DNA from 2 places in the Glutamicibacter sp. FBE19 genome. Region 1 is predicted to be linked to the other one. Evidence: riboswitches for the same ligand, from Rfam matches in the RefSeq annotation. Region 1 holds a riboswitch; the other holds the start of a gene.
The links. A riboswitch is a leader RNA that binds a small molecule or an ion and turns the genes downstream of it on or off. The one in region 1 is predicted to bind S-adenosylmethionine.
Positions count from the first base shown of each region.

Region 2: another riboswitch for S-adenosylmethionine. It lies ahead of H6F58_RS12085 (aminotransferase class I/II-fold pyridoxal phosphate-dependent enzyme); the one in region 1 lies ahead of H6F58_RS12535 (hypothetical protein).

Region 1 is NZ_JACKQN010000007.1:149,215-157,184, reverse strand. It holds gene H6F58_RS12555 (hypothetical protein) at 1-92, opposite strand, end outside; gene H6F58_RS12550 (DEAD/DEAH box helicase) at 255-3,602, opposite strand; gene H6F58_RS12545 (LOG family protein) at 3,689-4,867, shown strand; gene H6F58_RS12540 (VIT1/CCC1 transporter family protein) at 4,945-6,048, opposite strand; gene H6F58_RS12535 (hypothetical protein) at 6,104-6,370, opposite strand; SAM riboswitch class IV at 6,384-6,496, opposite strand; partial or broken gene H6F58_RS18235 (DinB family protein) at 6,569-7,153, opposite strand; gene H6F58_RS12520 (helix-turn-helix domain-containing protein) at 7,329-7,892, shown strand.
Region 2 is NZ_JACKQN010000007.1:39,513-47,482, reverse strand. It holds gene H6F58_RS12095 (DUF1852 domain-containing protein) at 1-278, opposite strand, end outside; gene H6F58_RS12090 (LysR family transcriptional regulator) at 401-1,342, shown strand; SAM riboswitch class I at 1,575-1,665, shown strand; gene H6F58_RS12085 (aminotransferase class I/II-fold pyridoxal phosphate-dependent enzyme) at 1,753-3,057, shown strand; gene H6F58_RS12080 (cystathionine gamma-synthase) at 3,054-4,259, shown strand; gene H6F58_RS12075 (AraC family transcriptional regulator) at 4,331-5,200, shown strand; gene H6F58_RS12070 (HNH endonuclease signature motif containing protein) at 5,264-6,913, shown strand; gene H6F58_RS12065 (gamma carbonic anhydrase family protein) at 6,910-7,428, opposite strand; gene purU (formyltetrahydrofolate deformylase) at 7,466-7,970, opposite strand, start outside.

The sequences.
Region 1 (7,970 bases):
TCGATGACCACACGATCTTTCTCCGTACTAACCGATGCACGCATCCAGTCGTCATCGGGGGTACTGATAGTCTCCGACTTAATCAGGGACACGGTTATTACCGCCTTTATCGTTCGTTTCGCCTCAGCGAGGATCCGCTCAGGCCAGTGACCGATGGGCGCACTATGTGTGGATTAGCGCATACCAACTGACATATTGAATATATCGCGTCTGGCCAGCAGTCGTCTCTTATTCCCAGAGAATTAATCAACCTGTTACTCGAGAAGTCCTCGGATGTCTTGTGCAGTGAGCGCCTTGGAGAACCCATCAGCTTCGTCCATAACGGTCGAGATCAGCTTGCGCTTGCTTTCCTGCAGCGCAACAACCTTCTCCTCGATGGTGCCCTGGGAGATCATCCGGTAAACCATCACCTGACGAGTTTGGCCGATGCGGTGCGTGCGGTCAATAGCCTGCGCCTCAACTGCAGGATTCCACCAGGGGTCCAGCAGGAAGCAGTAATCTGCTTCAGTCAGGTTCAATCCGAAGCCGCCAGCCTTCAGCGAGATCAAGAACAGCGGAGCTTCGCCTTCCTTGAACTGTTCGATGACCTTGGAACGATTACGCGTATTTCCGTCGAGATATACGAAATTCACGCCTCGCTCGGTCAGCTTCTCGGCCAGCACTTTCAGATAGGAAGTGAATTGGCTGAAGACCAGAGCGCGGTGGCCCTCGCCCAGAACATCATCAAGCTGATCAAATAAGGCTTCCAGTTTCGAACCTGGAACATCCGATAGCTCGGGATCGACCAGCGAAGGCTCCAGCGCAAGCATGCGCAGATGCGTCAGGGACTGGAAAATCGTAAAGCGGTTGCGATCCAAGTCCTCCACCAGGTGCAGGATCTTCTGGCGTTCACGGTTCAGATGGGTGTCATAAACATGCTGATGCTCGTCGGAGAGCCGGACGAGCAATTGCTGTTCCTGCTTGGCTGGCAGATCGAGCACCACCGATTCCTTGGTGCGTCGCAGCATAAACGGCTTGATCCGGCGCTGGAGCAACGCCAGGGTTTCCTTGTCGCCCAGGACTTCAATAGGGCGGGCGAATTGGCGGTTGAAACGGCTCGTGTTCAAGAACAGGGCCGGTGCCACCAGCGACAACAGCGCACCGAGTTCAGAGAGATTGTTCTCCATCGGGGTACCGGTAACGGCCAGCTTGAAGTTGGTCTGCAGGTTCACAGCAGTGCGGTGGGCCTTGGTGGAGCGGTTCTTCACGAACTGGGCCTCATCAAGGATCAGGCCAGCAAAGCGCTGCGCCTCATAAATCTCATCATTCAGGCGCAACAGCGTGTAGGTGGTGAGGATGACGTCGTAGTTTTCCGCCAGCTCGCTGAGCTGCCGCGGTGAACTCAGCGTTCCTTCAATGCTGGTCACGCGCAAGCTTGGAGCGAATCGCTTGACTTCGGTTTCCCAGTTCGAGACGACCGAGCTTGGCGCAACCACTAGGAATGGGGCAGCAGTGCGCTGGGCTGCCGGAAGCTTGGCGCAAGCCTCGCTGTCATTCCACAGCCCGTGCGCATGCAGGATCAATGCGATGGTCTGCAGGGTTTTGCCCAAGCCCATATCGTCGGCCAAGATGCCGCCAAAGCCGCCCTGATACAGCCGGCTCAGCCAGCGGAAGCCGTCAACCTGATAAGGGCGCAATTGCGCGTTCAGCGTTTCAGGCACGGACGCCTGCTCGCCTTCAGCGACCTTCAGCAGGGAACGCATTCGCGCAATGAACAAATCTGCGCCGTCGATGCCTTCGGCGAGCTCATCGAGCTCCTCGAAAATGGAAATCTGGAAAACCGTAAGCTTCAGATCGCCTTCTTTTGGCTTGTCGTTGAGTGCTTGGGCTTCGTCAACAAGGGCCTTGAGCTTGGCGAACAGCGGCTGGTTCAAGGAGAACCACGTATTGTCCGGAAGCTTGATCTTCATCTGGCCATTGCTCATGGCCTCAACGATCTGTGAAAAAGGAACCTCGTGGTCGCCAACGGTGATCAGCAATCCCAGATCCAGCCAGTCAGTGCGCTCGTGGTTGACCGCGTTGATCTTCAGCTGGGGAAGCTCGCGCAGCTGCCGGAATACCGGCCGGGTGCCCTTTTCGCTCAGCTTCACTACTGGCAGGCTCTCGATGGCAGGCAAGATTTCAGAGACAAAGGTAATGACGCTTTCGCCCGAGTAGAACTTGGGTGAAAGATCGGGATTCCCCGTTTCTGTAGTCTGCAGGAAGACCTCATCAATAGCTGCGCGAAGCTGTTCTTCGATTTCACGATCGTAGACTTCGTGCTGATCCGGAACCCCGGGATAGCGGATCTGGAATTCCAAGGTTGCCGAGTCATTCGGCTCGCCCTTGTCGTTCACATCGCGCTTGTAGGTGACCGTAGCCTGCACATATGGGGGCTTCAAGTCCGGGAGCACCAGTTCCTCGCTGGCACTGCGCAGATCAAAGCGGCGCGCTAGACGCGGATAGACCGAATCGAAGAAGCTGTCGATTTCCGCGACCGGAATGGCTACCGGGCGACGGTCAACGTACCAGCGGCGGTGCGCCTCTGCCACGGGTTCCTTGCTCGGAGCCAACCAGATCTCGTCGGGCTGGCCCAACTGCGCATAGAACCCATGATCTGCAATAACGCCGCTAGGCGACTCGGAATCAAGCACCAGGTCCTGGCCGTCGACATGCAAAATGCCGCTCAGCTGCATCAACTGGTCATCGAGCGTCGCCTGCATGCTGAAGCTGGCCGGGTCAACGATTCGAATGCGCTGTTCGGAGCGTGTGGAGATGAGCTCAATGCCCAGCTCCTGAGCCTGCTGAAGCAGTGGCCACAGCAGGCCGGAAGCGTATTCGTCCATGAATAGCCAGTCTTCATCCACCTTGAATTGCAACTGGGTATCGCTGCGGGCCATGGACGCAAAACGGGTGAACCAGTGGTGCTGCGAGCGCAACAAATTCCAGCCATAGGTCTTGAAGCCCAGGGTGGTCCAGCGCAGCTGCCCGCGAACCCAGCGGCCTTCGGTATTGCGGACCATCGGCCGCACGCCCAGGCGGAATCGCTTATTGCGGGTGGGATGCGGAATGGTGCCGGTCGGCATCCACTGTTGTTGCTGCGTGGTGTTCTTCGCATCGAAGAGCATGAATTGCAAACCCATGGCTACCACGGGGTCGTGCTGCGAGCCGAGCAGCCCGTCGGCTGGGCCAGGTTCAGAGGGCTGGAACCACGAGTCGATTTGCTGGGCCCATGCGGCCGAGCTTTTTTCTTCCGGCACGGCCACAAGGCGCGGCTGCGAAGCAATCTTGTTCGAGACGATGGCCAAGGCGGCAATGTGCGCGCAGATGCCGGGCTTGTCGCACGTGCACTCGCAAAGCTCGATTTGCCAGTCGTCGCCGACCATTTGAACCTGGATCATCGGCGAAAATTCTTCGCCGTTAGCACGCACGGTGCCTTCGATCTGCCGGGTGGATTCATCAAATTCCACGTCAACCACAGAATTTTCTTCAGCTGCTATGTTCTTTCCGTAAAAGAAAGGGACATCGCCCAGATAGCGCAGCAAGTGGCGCGCGTCGATGGTTGGGGGAACAGAATCACTCATCCTCTCATCGTTTCACGTTCCGGCCCGCGGTGAAAGTTCAAGGGCCTGTCTGTGAATAATCACTATCTATGACGTAGCGTTGACGCATGTCCCACATCTGGCCTTATCTACCGGCGAGGGCAGTGAATATCACCTCGCTCGTCGAGTTTGATCGCTTGGCTTCCGACGCGCTTTCCTCCCTCCACCCCCGCGGATTCAGCTGGCGCGTGCATCGGGTTGATCTGCGTGAACGGGACTCCGTCCTTCGCTCCCTGGACCTGTCGGAAGCGATCTTCATCGATTGCCAATACTCGCAGCATGGGCGGGAACTGGTTCAGGCGACCGGTGGCCTGTGCATGAGCTCTGGCGAAGAACTGCCCTTCACCACGGGGGAACGCAGCTTGTATACCCCGGAAGAACTCTATGAAGGGATCCGCGCGCAGGGCTACGAACAGGTCCCGGATGCGAAGATCTACGCCTATTCGCAACAGCACACCGCACCGGCTGCGCTGAATCCCGAAGATGCGATGGCCAGGACCCTGCATGATCACCACGTTGGGCAGGCTTTGATTTCGGAAGTCTATGAGGGCGTGTTCAAGGATTCCCCGCTCATCGGGGTTATGGGCGGCCATGCGATGCGCCGCGGTTCACGCGAGTACGCGCAAACAGTGGAACTGGGCCAATTGATTACCCGGGCCGGCTATGGCGTGGCCACTGGCGGGGGACCGGGAGCCATGGAAGCTGCCAATGCCGGGGCATGGCTGGCAGGCTACGAGCAAAAGGATCTCAACCTTGCCCTGGAGATGCTCGCCGAACAGCCCGATGCCATTCACCAGCGCACCGGATGGGCCAGGACAGCGCTCGCCGTCAAGGATCGTTTCCCCAGCTCGCAGCAGTCATTGGGGGTGCCTACATGGTTTTACGGTCACGAACCGCCGAACCTTTTTGCCACGAAGATCGCAAAGTTCTTCGCCAACTCCATCCGCGAGGCAATTCTCCTGGAGCAGTCCAATGGCGGGCTGATTGTCTTGCCCGGATCCGCCGGCACGGTTCAGGAGATCTTCCAGGATGCCTGCGAAAACTACTATGCCACCGGCGCCCGGGTGGTTCCCATGGTCCTGTTCGGCCGCGAATACTGGACCAGGACCCTGCCGGTGTGGCCGCTGCTCCAGGCGCTCGCTGCCGATCGGGTGATGGGCGAAAAGATTGCCCTGGTGGACACCGCGGCCGAGGCGATGGAGTTCATCAGCTCCATGAGCACGCTGCGCCGGCGCACGCGCTGGTAGCGCCCCCAAGCAAATGACCCCGCGGCATCAGATGATGCCGCGGGGTCATGGGCGATTGAAGCCGAGCCAACAGCCGGTCATGCCACCTGCACGTCGAAGAGCAGGCCCAGGCAGTAGGTGACCGCTGCGGCGCCCCATCCAATGGCCAGCTGGCGCAGGCCGCGCTTGAGCGGCGAGGCTCCGGAGAGCAGACCGACGATGGCTCCGGTGATCATCAAGGCGATCCCCACCAGGATCACGGAGATGGCCACGGCCGCCAAGCCGCCAAGACCGAAGATATAGGGCAGGATCGGGATGATGGCGCCGGAAGCGAAGAGGCAGAAGGAAGTGGCTGCCGCGCCGGTGGCCGAGCCGAGCTCTTCGTGTTCGCTTTCCAATTCCTCTGCGCGTTCCTCGGGGTTCAGCGAGAAGGCGGGGTTGCAATCACAGGTGAAAAGCCCCATGCGTTCTGCGGCGCGGTGTTCGGCATCTTCATCGCTCATGCCGCGGGCCTTGTAGATCAGCACCAGCTCGTTGGACGCCAAATCGAGGTTGGGTGCTGCCGTCAGCGTCACCTGGGTGGGCCGTGAAGCGGTGAGAAGCTCGCGCTGGGACCGCACGGAGACGAATTCGCCGGCCGCCATGGATAGCGCTCCGGCCAAGAGCCCGGCGATGCCGGAAAAGAGCACGAAGGTGGAGGATACCCCGGTGGCGCCGATGCCCATGATCAGGGCGAGGTTGGAGACCAGGCCGTCATTCGCGCCAAAAACCGCGGCGCGGAAGTTGCCCGAGAGCTGGGCCCGGCCGGCGGTGGCCAGTGCGCGGACTACTTCTTCATGCACCTGTTCGTCGGCGGCCATTTGCGCGGTCGCGTCCTTGTCGTCGCGGTACGGCGAATTGCTCTCGGAGCGCTGTGCCATGGCCAGCACGAAGACCGAGCCGAAATTGCGGGCCAAGAAGCGCAAGATCGTGCGGCGCAATGATGGGCGGACCGGCTTGGCGTGTTCGCCCAGCTTGGCCCGCCAGTGCGCCTCATGCCGCGCTTCGGCTTCGGCGAGTCCCAGCAGGATCTGCTTTTCCTGCCCGGATTTCTTCTGGGCCAGGGTGCGGTAGATGGCGCCTTCGGCGACTTCATCGGCCAGGTATTTTCGCCAGCGCTGGACTTGGGCACGGGTAGGTTCGGTTGCTGACTGGTTCGACATCACGAAAACAGCTCTCTTGGCAGGTCGAATTTCTTGGTGAAACTCGGTGAACGGGTCAGCTACCGATTTTAGTAAGGGGATGGAGCGTTGGGAATTTGGCAAGGCTAAAAGCGGCGTTGCGCCCCTGCGGTTCCCCTGCGGCGGCAACGCCCAGGAGCAGCTGGGAAGTTTCCGGATCGAAGACCGGGCGGCGTGCGCAGCGGGCCAGGAGCTGTTCGAGCAGAATTGGATCGCCGACGTAGCAGATATGCCAGAGTCCGTGGACCTTGAATTGCACTTGGCCGGTTCGGCGGTCGACGATGGGCAGGACGGAATAGGCCATGTGATGCGCTCTCGCTGTGTTCTTGCCCGAGCACAGTGTGTGAACGGACCGCTTCTTCATCCGAACCACCCATGAATCTGGGGTTGGTGCACGGCCAGTCGGAGCTTGGCGCCGTGTCTCGTGAAGCAACGCTTGCGATGCTACCGCCTGCGCTGTCTGCGATGAAGGCCTGTTCCGTAATATGACCTGGGCTCCTGGCTACTGGTGGTCATCACAGATGGCGAGGCGGTTGATCGATTCGAACTGCTGGGCCCATTGCGCTGCGGAATAGTCCGGGAGGTTGGGCGCTTCGGGGCGCAAGCCGGTGAAGCCATCAAGCTGTTCGCGCACGATGTCGAGGTGGCCGGCGTGCCGGGAGGTTTCCGCGATCATGTGCACCATGAGATGTTCCAGCGTGGTGTGCCGGCGGCGGATCCATCAGGGCACTTCAACCGGTGCGCTGAGCGGCAAGGCCCTGATGCCAGCATCCGAGAAGGCGGTTGACTCCCGGTACAGCTCGATAATCCCGCTGGCGCTGAAGTGGGCCGGCGGCAGGAAGTCGGCCTGCGGGTCATCGGCATCCAGAAGCTCTTGGATATAGGGGTCATCCACTGTGCGGCCGAGGCATTGGGCAAAATACCCGTACTCGGTGATGGCCAGGTGGTGGACGACGCCAAGGATGTGCGTTCCGGTAGCCGTCAGCGGCTTGCGCGCCAGCTGTGCACTCAGCCCCTGGGCCTTGTAGATGACTGCGTCGCGCGCGTCGGAGAGATATTCCTGGAGCAGTTCCTTGCTGTGATCCATGATCAGAGTCTAGCCAGCGTGCGGGGATCTGGAGCGCGGAACGCGTGGGACACGGCATATTTGCAGGACTCGCGCTATGCTCTGTTTACTATTGGTAAACTTGCCGCCGCAGCCTTTTCGGAGCGCCCCTTTGGCTGCTGGCGTGCCACAACAAGCGAAGTGATGGAGCGAAAGCATGAAGACCCTGCCCGTGGAATCAAGCGGTGCCGCGATCAATATCGGTTCGCGGTTGCGCGGGGTGCGCCAGCGGCAGCGAATGACCATCGACCAGGTCGCTGAGCTGTCTGGGCTGACCAAGGGCTTCCTCTCGCGTGTTGAGCGAGATCTCACCAGCCCCTCGGTCTCCACGCTGCTGAAATTGTGCGAGGTGCTCGGCATCGAGGTGGGCACGCTATTTGAAGTGCCCGAAACCATGCTGGTGCGGCTGGAAGAAGCGCCGCGGGTGTCGCTGGGCGGGGAGGGGATCACCGAGCAGCTGGTGACGCCGCGCAGCGAGAAGCGCGTGCAGATGATCCGAGCCGAAATCGCTCCCAAGGGCTCCGGCGAAGCCGAGCTGTATTCGGTGGACTGCGAGTTGGAAGTGCTCCATGTGATCGCGGGGAAATTCACCCTCGTGCTGCCCGAGCAGCGTGTTGAGCTCCAGGCCGGGGACACCATGACCTTTCCCGGGCGCGAGCCGCACAGCTGGGAAAACGAGTCCGATGAGGCCGCCCTGGTGACCTGGACCTTGATCCTCTAGCTTCAAGCGCTCCTTTTCGTTGCGGTGCTGTGGAGCGCGTATTCTAAAAAGGTGTGCTCGGCCTGCGCACATAGTGCG
Region 2 (7,970 bases), 110 kb from region 1:
AAAAGAGGAAATTGCTGGTCGGTATTATCGGCAGAAAAATGCACATTTGCGGAAATGATTTCCAATTCAAGAGAATAGCGGTCGCCCTGGGGATTGTCCCAGTGAGCCAAGGAATTGAACCGGCGGTTGATCATCGTCAGGGCGTTGCGCAAGTTCTCTTCGCGGCGCTCTCCGCGTGCCAAATTAGCGAAGTTTGTCGTGGTGCGCGAATTCGCCGAAGGGGAGTAATTCTCGTCAAATCTGGTGGTGCTAATGCTGAAATTCAATTCGTCTGCCATGATGGCCAATCTGTATTTGGGAGGCCTGGGCAGGCCGAGGGGAAGTCGTTGCGTCAATCATGCAGGGTGATTCTTGATATCAGGTAACTCGATATAACTATGGATTCATATAGACTCTGGCTATGGTTCAGGGAACAAATGGCTTGACACTGCAGCAGCTGCGCTATTTCGTGGCGGTAGCCTCCGAGGGGTCCATCTCGGCTGCCGCCGACTTGATTTACGTCGCGCAGCCCAGCATGTCGGCGGCGATGAAGGAGCTTGAATCGAGGGTGGGGCGCACCTTGCTGGTGCGCTCGGCCAGGGGAGTGACGCTCACCGCCGAAGGAGCAGAATTCCTTGGCTACGCCCGGCAGGTCCTGGAGCAAGTGGAGCTGCTGGAGCACCGCTACCTCGGACGGCCCTCCGCCAGGCGCCTGCTGGGCGTCTCCACCCAGCACTACTCATTTTCGGTGGACGCCTTTGTCCGGATGGTCCAGGCCAGCGGCGCCGAGGAGTACCAGTTTTCGCTCCGCGAGACGCGCACCGAACAGATCATCGAGGACGTGCGCACCCTGCGCAGCGACATCGGGATCCTGTACCGCAATGACTTCAACCGCAAGGTCATCGACAAGCTGCTGCGCGAATCCCGGCTGGCCTTCCACCCGCTGTTCCTGGCTGATCCGCACATCTTCATCTCGCGCAGCAACCCGCTGGCCACCCGGGACCAGGTCACCCTCGAAGACCTCGAGGACCTGCCCCGGCTGACCTTCGACCAGGGCGCGAATAATTCCTTCTACTTCGCCGAGGAGGTGCTCTCCACGCGCTCCAGCCAACGCGAAATCCAGGTTTCGGACCGCGCCACCATCTTCAACCTCATGATCGGCCTGGGCGGGTACACGATCTCCACCGGCATCATCAGCGACGAGCTTGATCCCTCCATCGTTGCCATCCCGCTGGCGATCGAGGAGCGCATCGAGATCGGCTGGATTGACCACGCAGCCATTCCGCTGACCGACCAGGCCCAGCGCTACCTGCAAGAAGTCCGTGCGGTGGTCGCCAGCTTTGGGGTCGAGGTGCTCGGCTGAGCCGCCCACGGCGTAACTCCCGGTCATCGAGTACCGGTCTATCGTCATAAACTTCGGCAAAAACCTTGAAATCACGCAGGTTCTGCTCAAAGTGATGCGTCATAAAGTGGTGCCAGCCACCGCGTCATCATGACAAGTTCACGACATATGAAGCTTGGCGGCCTTGTATGAAGCTGGCCGCCCGATGGCGCTTGCGCCGTTTGCGGCCCGTGGCCAACCATGGAAGAACAACAAACCATCAAGAGCGACTAAGAGATCTGGCTCGTTGACGTCGCAGCAACCATCGGGAAACCGAAAGGTGCTAATGCCAGGAACGATGGAGCAGTTCCGAACGCGCTTTTGCGTGATGTGCTTCGTGTTGCCACACGATGCCTATCGGTGCACTCCCTCGCAGAGAACGAGGAGGAGCTATGAGCCAAGGAACCGACGCGGTCCACGCCGGATATCGCCCGAGCGGAGACTTCCGCCCGATGCTGCCGCCACTGCACAATTCCGCAGCCTACCAATTCCAGTCGCATGCCGAAGCGATCGAGAAGTTCGCGTTGCGCCAGGCCGGTTTCACCTACTCGCGCACCGGCAATCCCACCGTCTCGATCCTCGAGCAGCGAGTGGCCGCGCTGGAAGGCGGCGCCCAGGCGGTAGCCACCGCCACCGGCCAGTCCGCGGTAGCCCTGTCCCTCCTGGCCCTGACCCAGGGACCCAAGCACATCGTGGCCTCCTCCTCGCTCTACGGCGGCACCGTGGACCTGTTCACCGACACCTTCGCCGACTTCGGCATCCGCATCAGCTTTGTCGACCAGGCCGATCCGGCCGCCTGGTCCGGGGCCATCGAGGAAGACACCCGGGCGTTCTTCCTGGAGTCGGTCTCCAACCCGCTGTGCACCGTGGCCGATCTTCCCGCCATCGCGGCCATCGCCCATGAGCACAACATCCCGGTGGTGGTCGATAACACCCTGGCCACCCCGCTGAATGTGCGGCCACTGGATTTCGGCGCGGACATCGTGGTGCACTCGGCCACCAAGGGCCTGGCCGGACACGGTTCTGTTTTGGGCGGGATCGTCGTGGACTCGGGCAAATTCGACTTCTCCGACGCCGCCCGCTGGCCGCAGATCGCCGCCCCGCGCGTGCGGCTGAACAACACCTCGCTGCTTGAGCGCCACGGATCGGCCGCCTACGCGATGCTGGTGCGCTCCAAATTCCTGCACGACCTGGGCCCGACCCTCGCCCCGGCTAGCGCCCAGGGGATCCTCGCCGGCATCGAAACCCTGCCGGTGCGCGCCGCACATGTGCAGCGCAGCGTCACCACGCTGATCGGCGAGCTCCTGGCGCACCCGGGCATTGTGGCCATCCACCACCCCTCGCTGTCCACCCACCCGAGCCACGAGCTGGCCAAGAAGATCACGCCCAAGGGCACCGGCTGCGTGCTGGCCATCGAGCTGGCCCATCCCACGCTGGTCTCCCCGCTGATCGACGGGCTGAAACTGATTTCGCTGGCCGCCAATGTGGGGGACACCCGCACCATGATCTCCCACCCGGCCACCATGACCCACTGCCGGCTCTCCGAGCAGCAGCTGGCCGCCGCCGGGCTGAACACCGCCACCCTGCGCCTGTCGGTCGGCCTGGAAGACCCCGCCGACCTGCTCGCCGATCTCACCCAGGCCCTTGACCACGCACTGGAGAAGGCCCTGGCCCCGCAAACCCAAGGAGCATCATGAGCGGCTTCAACACCCAGGCCGTCCACGCCGGCCAGCACAAGGACCCGCACACCGGCGCGGTCGTGCCGCCGATCTACCAGACCAGCACCTTCATCCAGGACGGCATCAACGTGCTGCGCTCCGGACATGAATACTCCCGCGGCTCGAATCCCACCCGCGACGGGTTCCAGGACCAGCTCACCGCCCTGGAAGGCGGGGCCGCCGGCTTCGCCTTCGCCTCCGGCATCGCCGCCGAAGACGCGCTGCTGCGCGCGGTGCTCGAACCGGGCGACCACATCATCCTGGGCGCCGACGGCTACGGCGGCACCAACCGGCTGATCTCCAAGCTGCACAGCAAGTGGGGGATCACCTCTTCGGCGGTGGATATCACCAGCCTGGATTCGGTGCGCTCCGCGGTGCGCCCGAACACCGCGCTGCTCTGGGTGGAGACCCCCTCCAACCCGCTGCTGGGCATCGCCGACCTGGCCGGCTGGGCGGACATCGCCCGCGAGCATGGCGCCCTGCTGGTGGTGGACAATACCTTCGCCACTCCTTATCTGCAGCGCCCGCTGGATTTCGGCGCCCACGCGGTGGTCCACTCCACCACCAAATACATTGGCGGGCACTCCGATGTGCTCGGCGGCGCGGTGATCGTGGCCGACCACATCTTCCGCGGGCAGACCCTGGCCGAAGCGGTGGGCTACCAGCAGTTCGCCGGCGGAGCTGTGGCCGGCCCGCAGGATTCCTACCTGGCCGCCCGCGGGCTGAAAACCCTGGGCCTGCGCATGGAGCGCCACTGCGCCTCGGCCGATACCCTGGCCCGCTGGCTCGATGCGCAGCCCGAAGTCACCCGGGTCTACTACCCGGGACTGGAATCCCACCCCGGGCACGAGCTGGCCGCCCGCCAGCAGCGCGGTTTTGGCGGGATCGTCTCGCTGGCCCTGGAAGATGAGGCCGCCGCCCGCGCCTTCGCCCAATCCATGGAGTACTTCCAGCTCTCGGTCTCCCTGGGCGGGGTGGAATCCCTGGTCTGCTATCCGCGAGAAATGACCCACGCCTCGCTGATCGGCACCGAGCTGGAAATCCCGGCCAACCTGGTCCGCCTCTCGGTGGGCATCGAAGAGACCGAGGATCTGATCGCCGATCTTCAACGCGGCCTGGCCGCCGCCCGGGCCACCCGGCCTGTGAGCACCGTGCGCGAAAAGGCCCTGGAAAACGCCTGATCGCATCGAACCGCAATAATCGGGCGGCGCGCCCCTTCTCCACGGAATAGTAATTGGGGAAGGGTGGAAACATGATCGGAATTCTCAATCGGCTCGTCGAGCATATCGAGGCGAACCTGCACGCCGAGATCAGCCTCGCGGATTTGCTGCGCGGCGAAGGCACGACCGAATACCACGTGCGGAGGATGTTCTCCTCGCTGGCCGGCATGCCGGTCTCCGAATACATCCGCCGCCGGCGCATGTCCCTGGCCGCCGCGGACCTGCTCGCCGGGGATGACCTCTTAGCTATCGCGATCCGCTACGGCTACGGCTCGGCCGAAGCTTTCGGCCGGGCCATCCGGTCCGTGCATGGCGCATCCGTGGGTGAAATCCGCGAGAATGGCGGCCCCCTTCGAAGCCAGCCAATCATCAGGTTCAGCCTGAACGTCGAAGGGAAACGCCCCATGGATGCACGAATAGCGCAAAGAGAAAACTTCAAGCTCATCGGATACGCCGCACGCGTCCCGCTGATCCACCACGGGGCCAACCCGCACATCCAGGAGCACATCGCCTCCATACCGGTGGCCGAGCATGCCCGGCTCAAGGCGCTGTCGGCCGCCGATCCTGCCGGCTTGCTGCAGGTCAGCGACCAGGTCGATGCGGACTACCGCGAAGGCAGCGAGCTGACCTACCTGCACGGAGTTGCGGTGCCAGCCGACGCCCCGGTGCCCGAGGACCTGGATTCCATCCAGGTTCCAGCCGGGGCCTGGGCGGTATTCAGCGTGTCGGGCCCCTACCCGGCGGCGCTGCAGGAGCTCTGGGCCTCCACGGCCACCGCGTGGTTCCCGTCCAATCCGTGGCGTTTGCGTCCCGGCCCGTCCATTGTCGCCGTGCTCGATCGGGCCGCTGATTTCAGCACCGCGACCTGCGAGCTCTGGCTGCCGGTGGAGGCCGACCGCTAGCCTTATCCACACACCGTCATTGCATGCCCCGCGGATCCTTTTCTGCGGGGCATGCTCGTTCCCATGAGCACAGCACAAGCACTCAAGGATCTGGCCGAGGCGGCCCGGCTCGTTGCCTCGGCCACGGCTGTGCTTTCCGGCGACCTGCCCGCCGGCCACGCCGCCTACTTTGCACTGCTCACCGAGCACCTGGGACAGCAGCAAACCCGCGCGCAGATCCAGGCTGCCCACGCGCTGCGCCGCACCGGTGCCCACAAGATTGACCGCGAATCGTTCCAAGCCATCACCGACGCTGGCACCAACCCCACGATCGAGCAGATCGAGGCAGCCCGCGGCCACACCACCGCCGGCCGCACCCACTTTAATAGTGCCTCCGGGTTGTTGCAGGACTGGCTGGATATTCCACGGGCCACCGCTTCGTCCCGCCTGATCCAAGCCGACTGCTTGATTGGCGGGGTGAATGAGGCAGGTCAACCCATCGCCCCGTGGTTGCCTCAGCTCGCCGAACAATTCATGGATCCTGACGTCGACCCACGCCCGGTCGCTGCCACGGCCACGAAACTGCATTCAGCCCGCAAAGATCTGGGCGAGGGCAAAGCCGGGCGTAAAAAGAAAGAACAACTCCAAGCCGACGCACTGGCTTTCCTGCGCACCGAACCGAAGTCCGCACGCAAACACATTAACGCGCTCATAGCCGAGGTGAAATCCGGCGAACGCCCGATCAAGGCCCTGCTTGAGTGCATCGGAATTTTTAGACGCGGCATGCGCCAAGGCCTGGTCGAATATGTGCTGCGCTTACTTCCTTCTCAGGCGGCTTTTATCGAGGCCTACCTCGCCAAGATGGACAATCCGGCTACCGTGGCCGGTAACCGCGAGCACTTGAAGGACGCCGAAGCTCATTTCACCGGGGAACCGGGGAGCGACTGGGACGATGAGGAGTCGATGCCAGACTGGGCCAAGGGCGGGAACCGTTCTGGACCCGCCGAGCCGGAGCAATCAGCACCACCGGAAACATCGCCAAGTTCGCCGAGACCGGATGAACACAAACCGTGGGAAGACATGAAGCCCGAACGCCGCCGGCTACTGGGACTGCTAACTCTGTTGATGGGAAGTTCTCCCACCGGTTCCGGTATGTCAACACCGCCCGCAGCGCAGGTCAGCATCGTGTTGAACTGGGAAAAGATGCAACAGCAACTCAAGGACTTTGCTGTCACTTCCAGCGGATTGCCCCTCACCCCCGGTGAAGCACGAGCCGCACTCTGTACCGCCGGTGTTTACCCGCTGGTGCTCAATGGCACTTCTCTGCCCTTGGACCTTGGCCGCACCCAGCGGCTCTTCTCCAAGGCCCAAGGCCGGGCAATCCGCGCCGCCTATAGAGGCTGCTCCTACCCTGGCTGCAGCATGCCCGCCGAACGATGCGAACTCGACCATCTGGATCCGTGGGAGAAGGGCGGGCGCACCGACATCGCCTCGGCAGACCTGAACTGCCCGATCCACCACATCGGCCGGCACTGCGGACTCTTTAGGACCGTCAAGGTCTCCGGAAGCCGGCCCCTGGTACTACTGTCTAGGGAGCTCGACCCGGAACAACGGCTAAGGATCAATACCTACTTCATGACCCCAACTGAAGCGCTGGCCGCCGAAGCACTGGCTGAGCGGATGACAACCCAGTGGCGTTCGGGGCTGATGGCCGTAGAGTTCGCTGCGGCTTAGGAGTTCGCAGCCAAATGCTTGGCCGCCAATTCGAGGTAATGCTCGGCGTTGACGTTCAACCCTGCAACCTCTTCATCGCTGAGTTCACGGCGCACCTTGGCCGGAACGCCGGCCACCAGCGAGCGCGGCGGGACCTGGGTGCCTTCCAGCACCAGCGCGCCGGCGGCCACGAGCGACTGCTCGCCGATCACCGCGCCGTTCATGATGGTGGCACTCATGCCCACCAAGCAGCCGTCGCCCACGGTGGCGCCGTGCACTACTGCCGAGTGGCCGACCGACACTCCGGCGCCCAGCGTGCAGGGGTAACCGGCATCCGCGTGAAGCACCACGTTGTCCTGCAAATTGGTGCCTTCACCTACGCGAATCGGAGCCGAGTCGCCGCGCACGGAAACCCCGTAGAAGGCGCTGGCCCGAGTCTCCAGCACCACGTCCCCGCTCAGCACGGCGGTGGGGGCGACAAAAACGTTCTCGGCGACCTGCGGGGTCGACCCGTCAATAGTAATAATGTGGCTCATGCCACCCACTCTAATTGTCGAGGGGGCACGGTGCGAGTTATGAGAAGACGATGGTCCGCTGGCCGTCGAGCATTACGCGATGCTCGGCATGCCACTGCACCGCACGGGTCAGCGTCCGGCCCTCCACGCTGCGCCCCAGCTCAACTAGCTGCTCGGCGGTGCGGGTGTGCGAGACGTGGGTGACTTCCTGGTCGATGATCGGGCCCTCATCCAGATCGGCGGTCACGTAGTGCGCTGTGGCGCCGATCAGCTTCACGCCACGTGCATAGGCCTGGTGGTAGGGCTTGGCACCCTTGAAGGATGGCAGGAAGGAATGGTGGATGTTGATGACGCGGCCTTCCATCCGTTCGCACAGCGAGTCGGAGAGGATCTGCATGTAGCGGGCCAGCACCACCAGTTCGATGTTGTAGTCCTCGGCGAGCTTGAGCAGCTCGGCCTCGGACTGCGACTTGTTCTCCTTAGTCACCGGCAGGTGAACGAATTCCACGCCGTAGAAGTCGGCCATCGGCTTCAAATCAAGGTGGTTGGAAACGATCACCGGC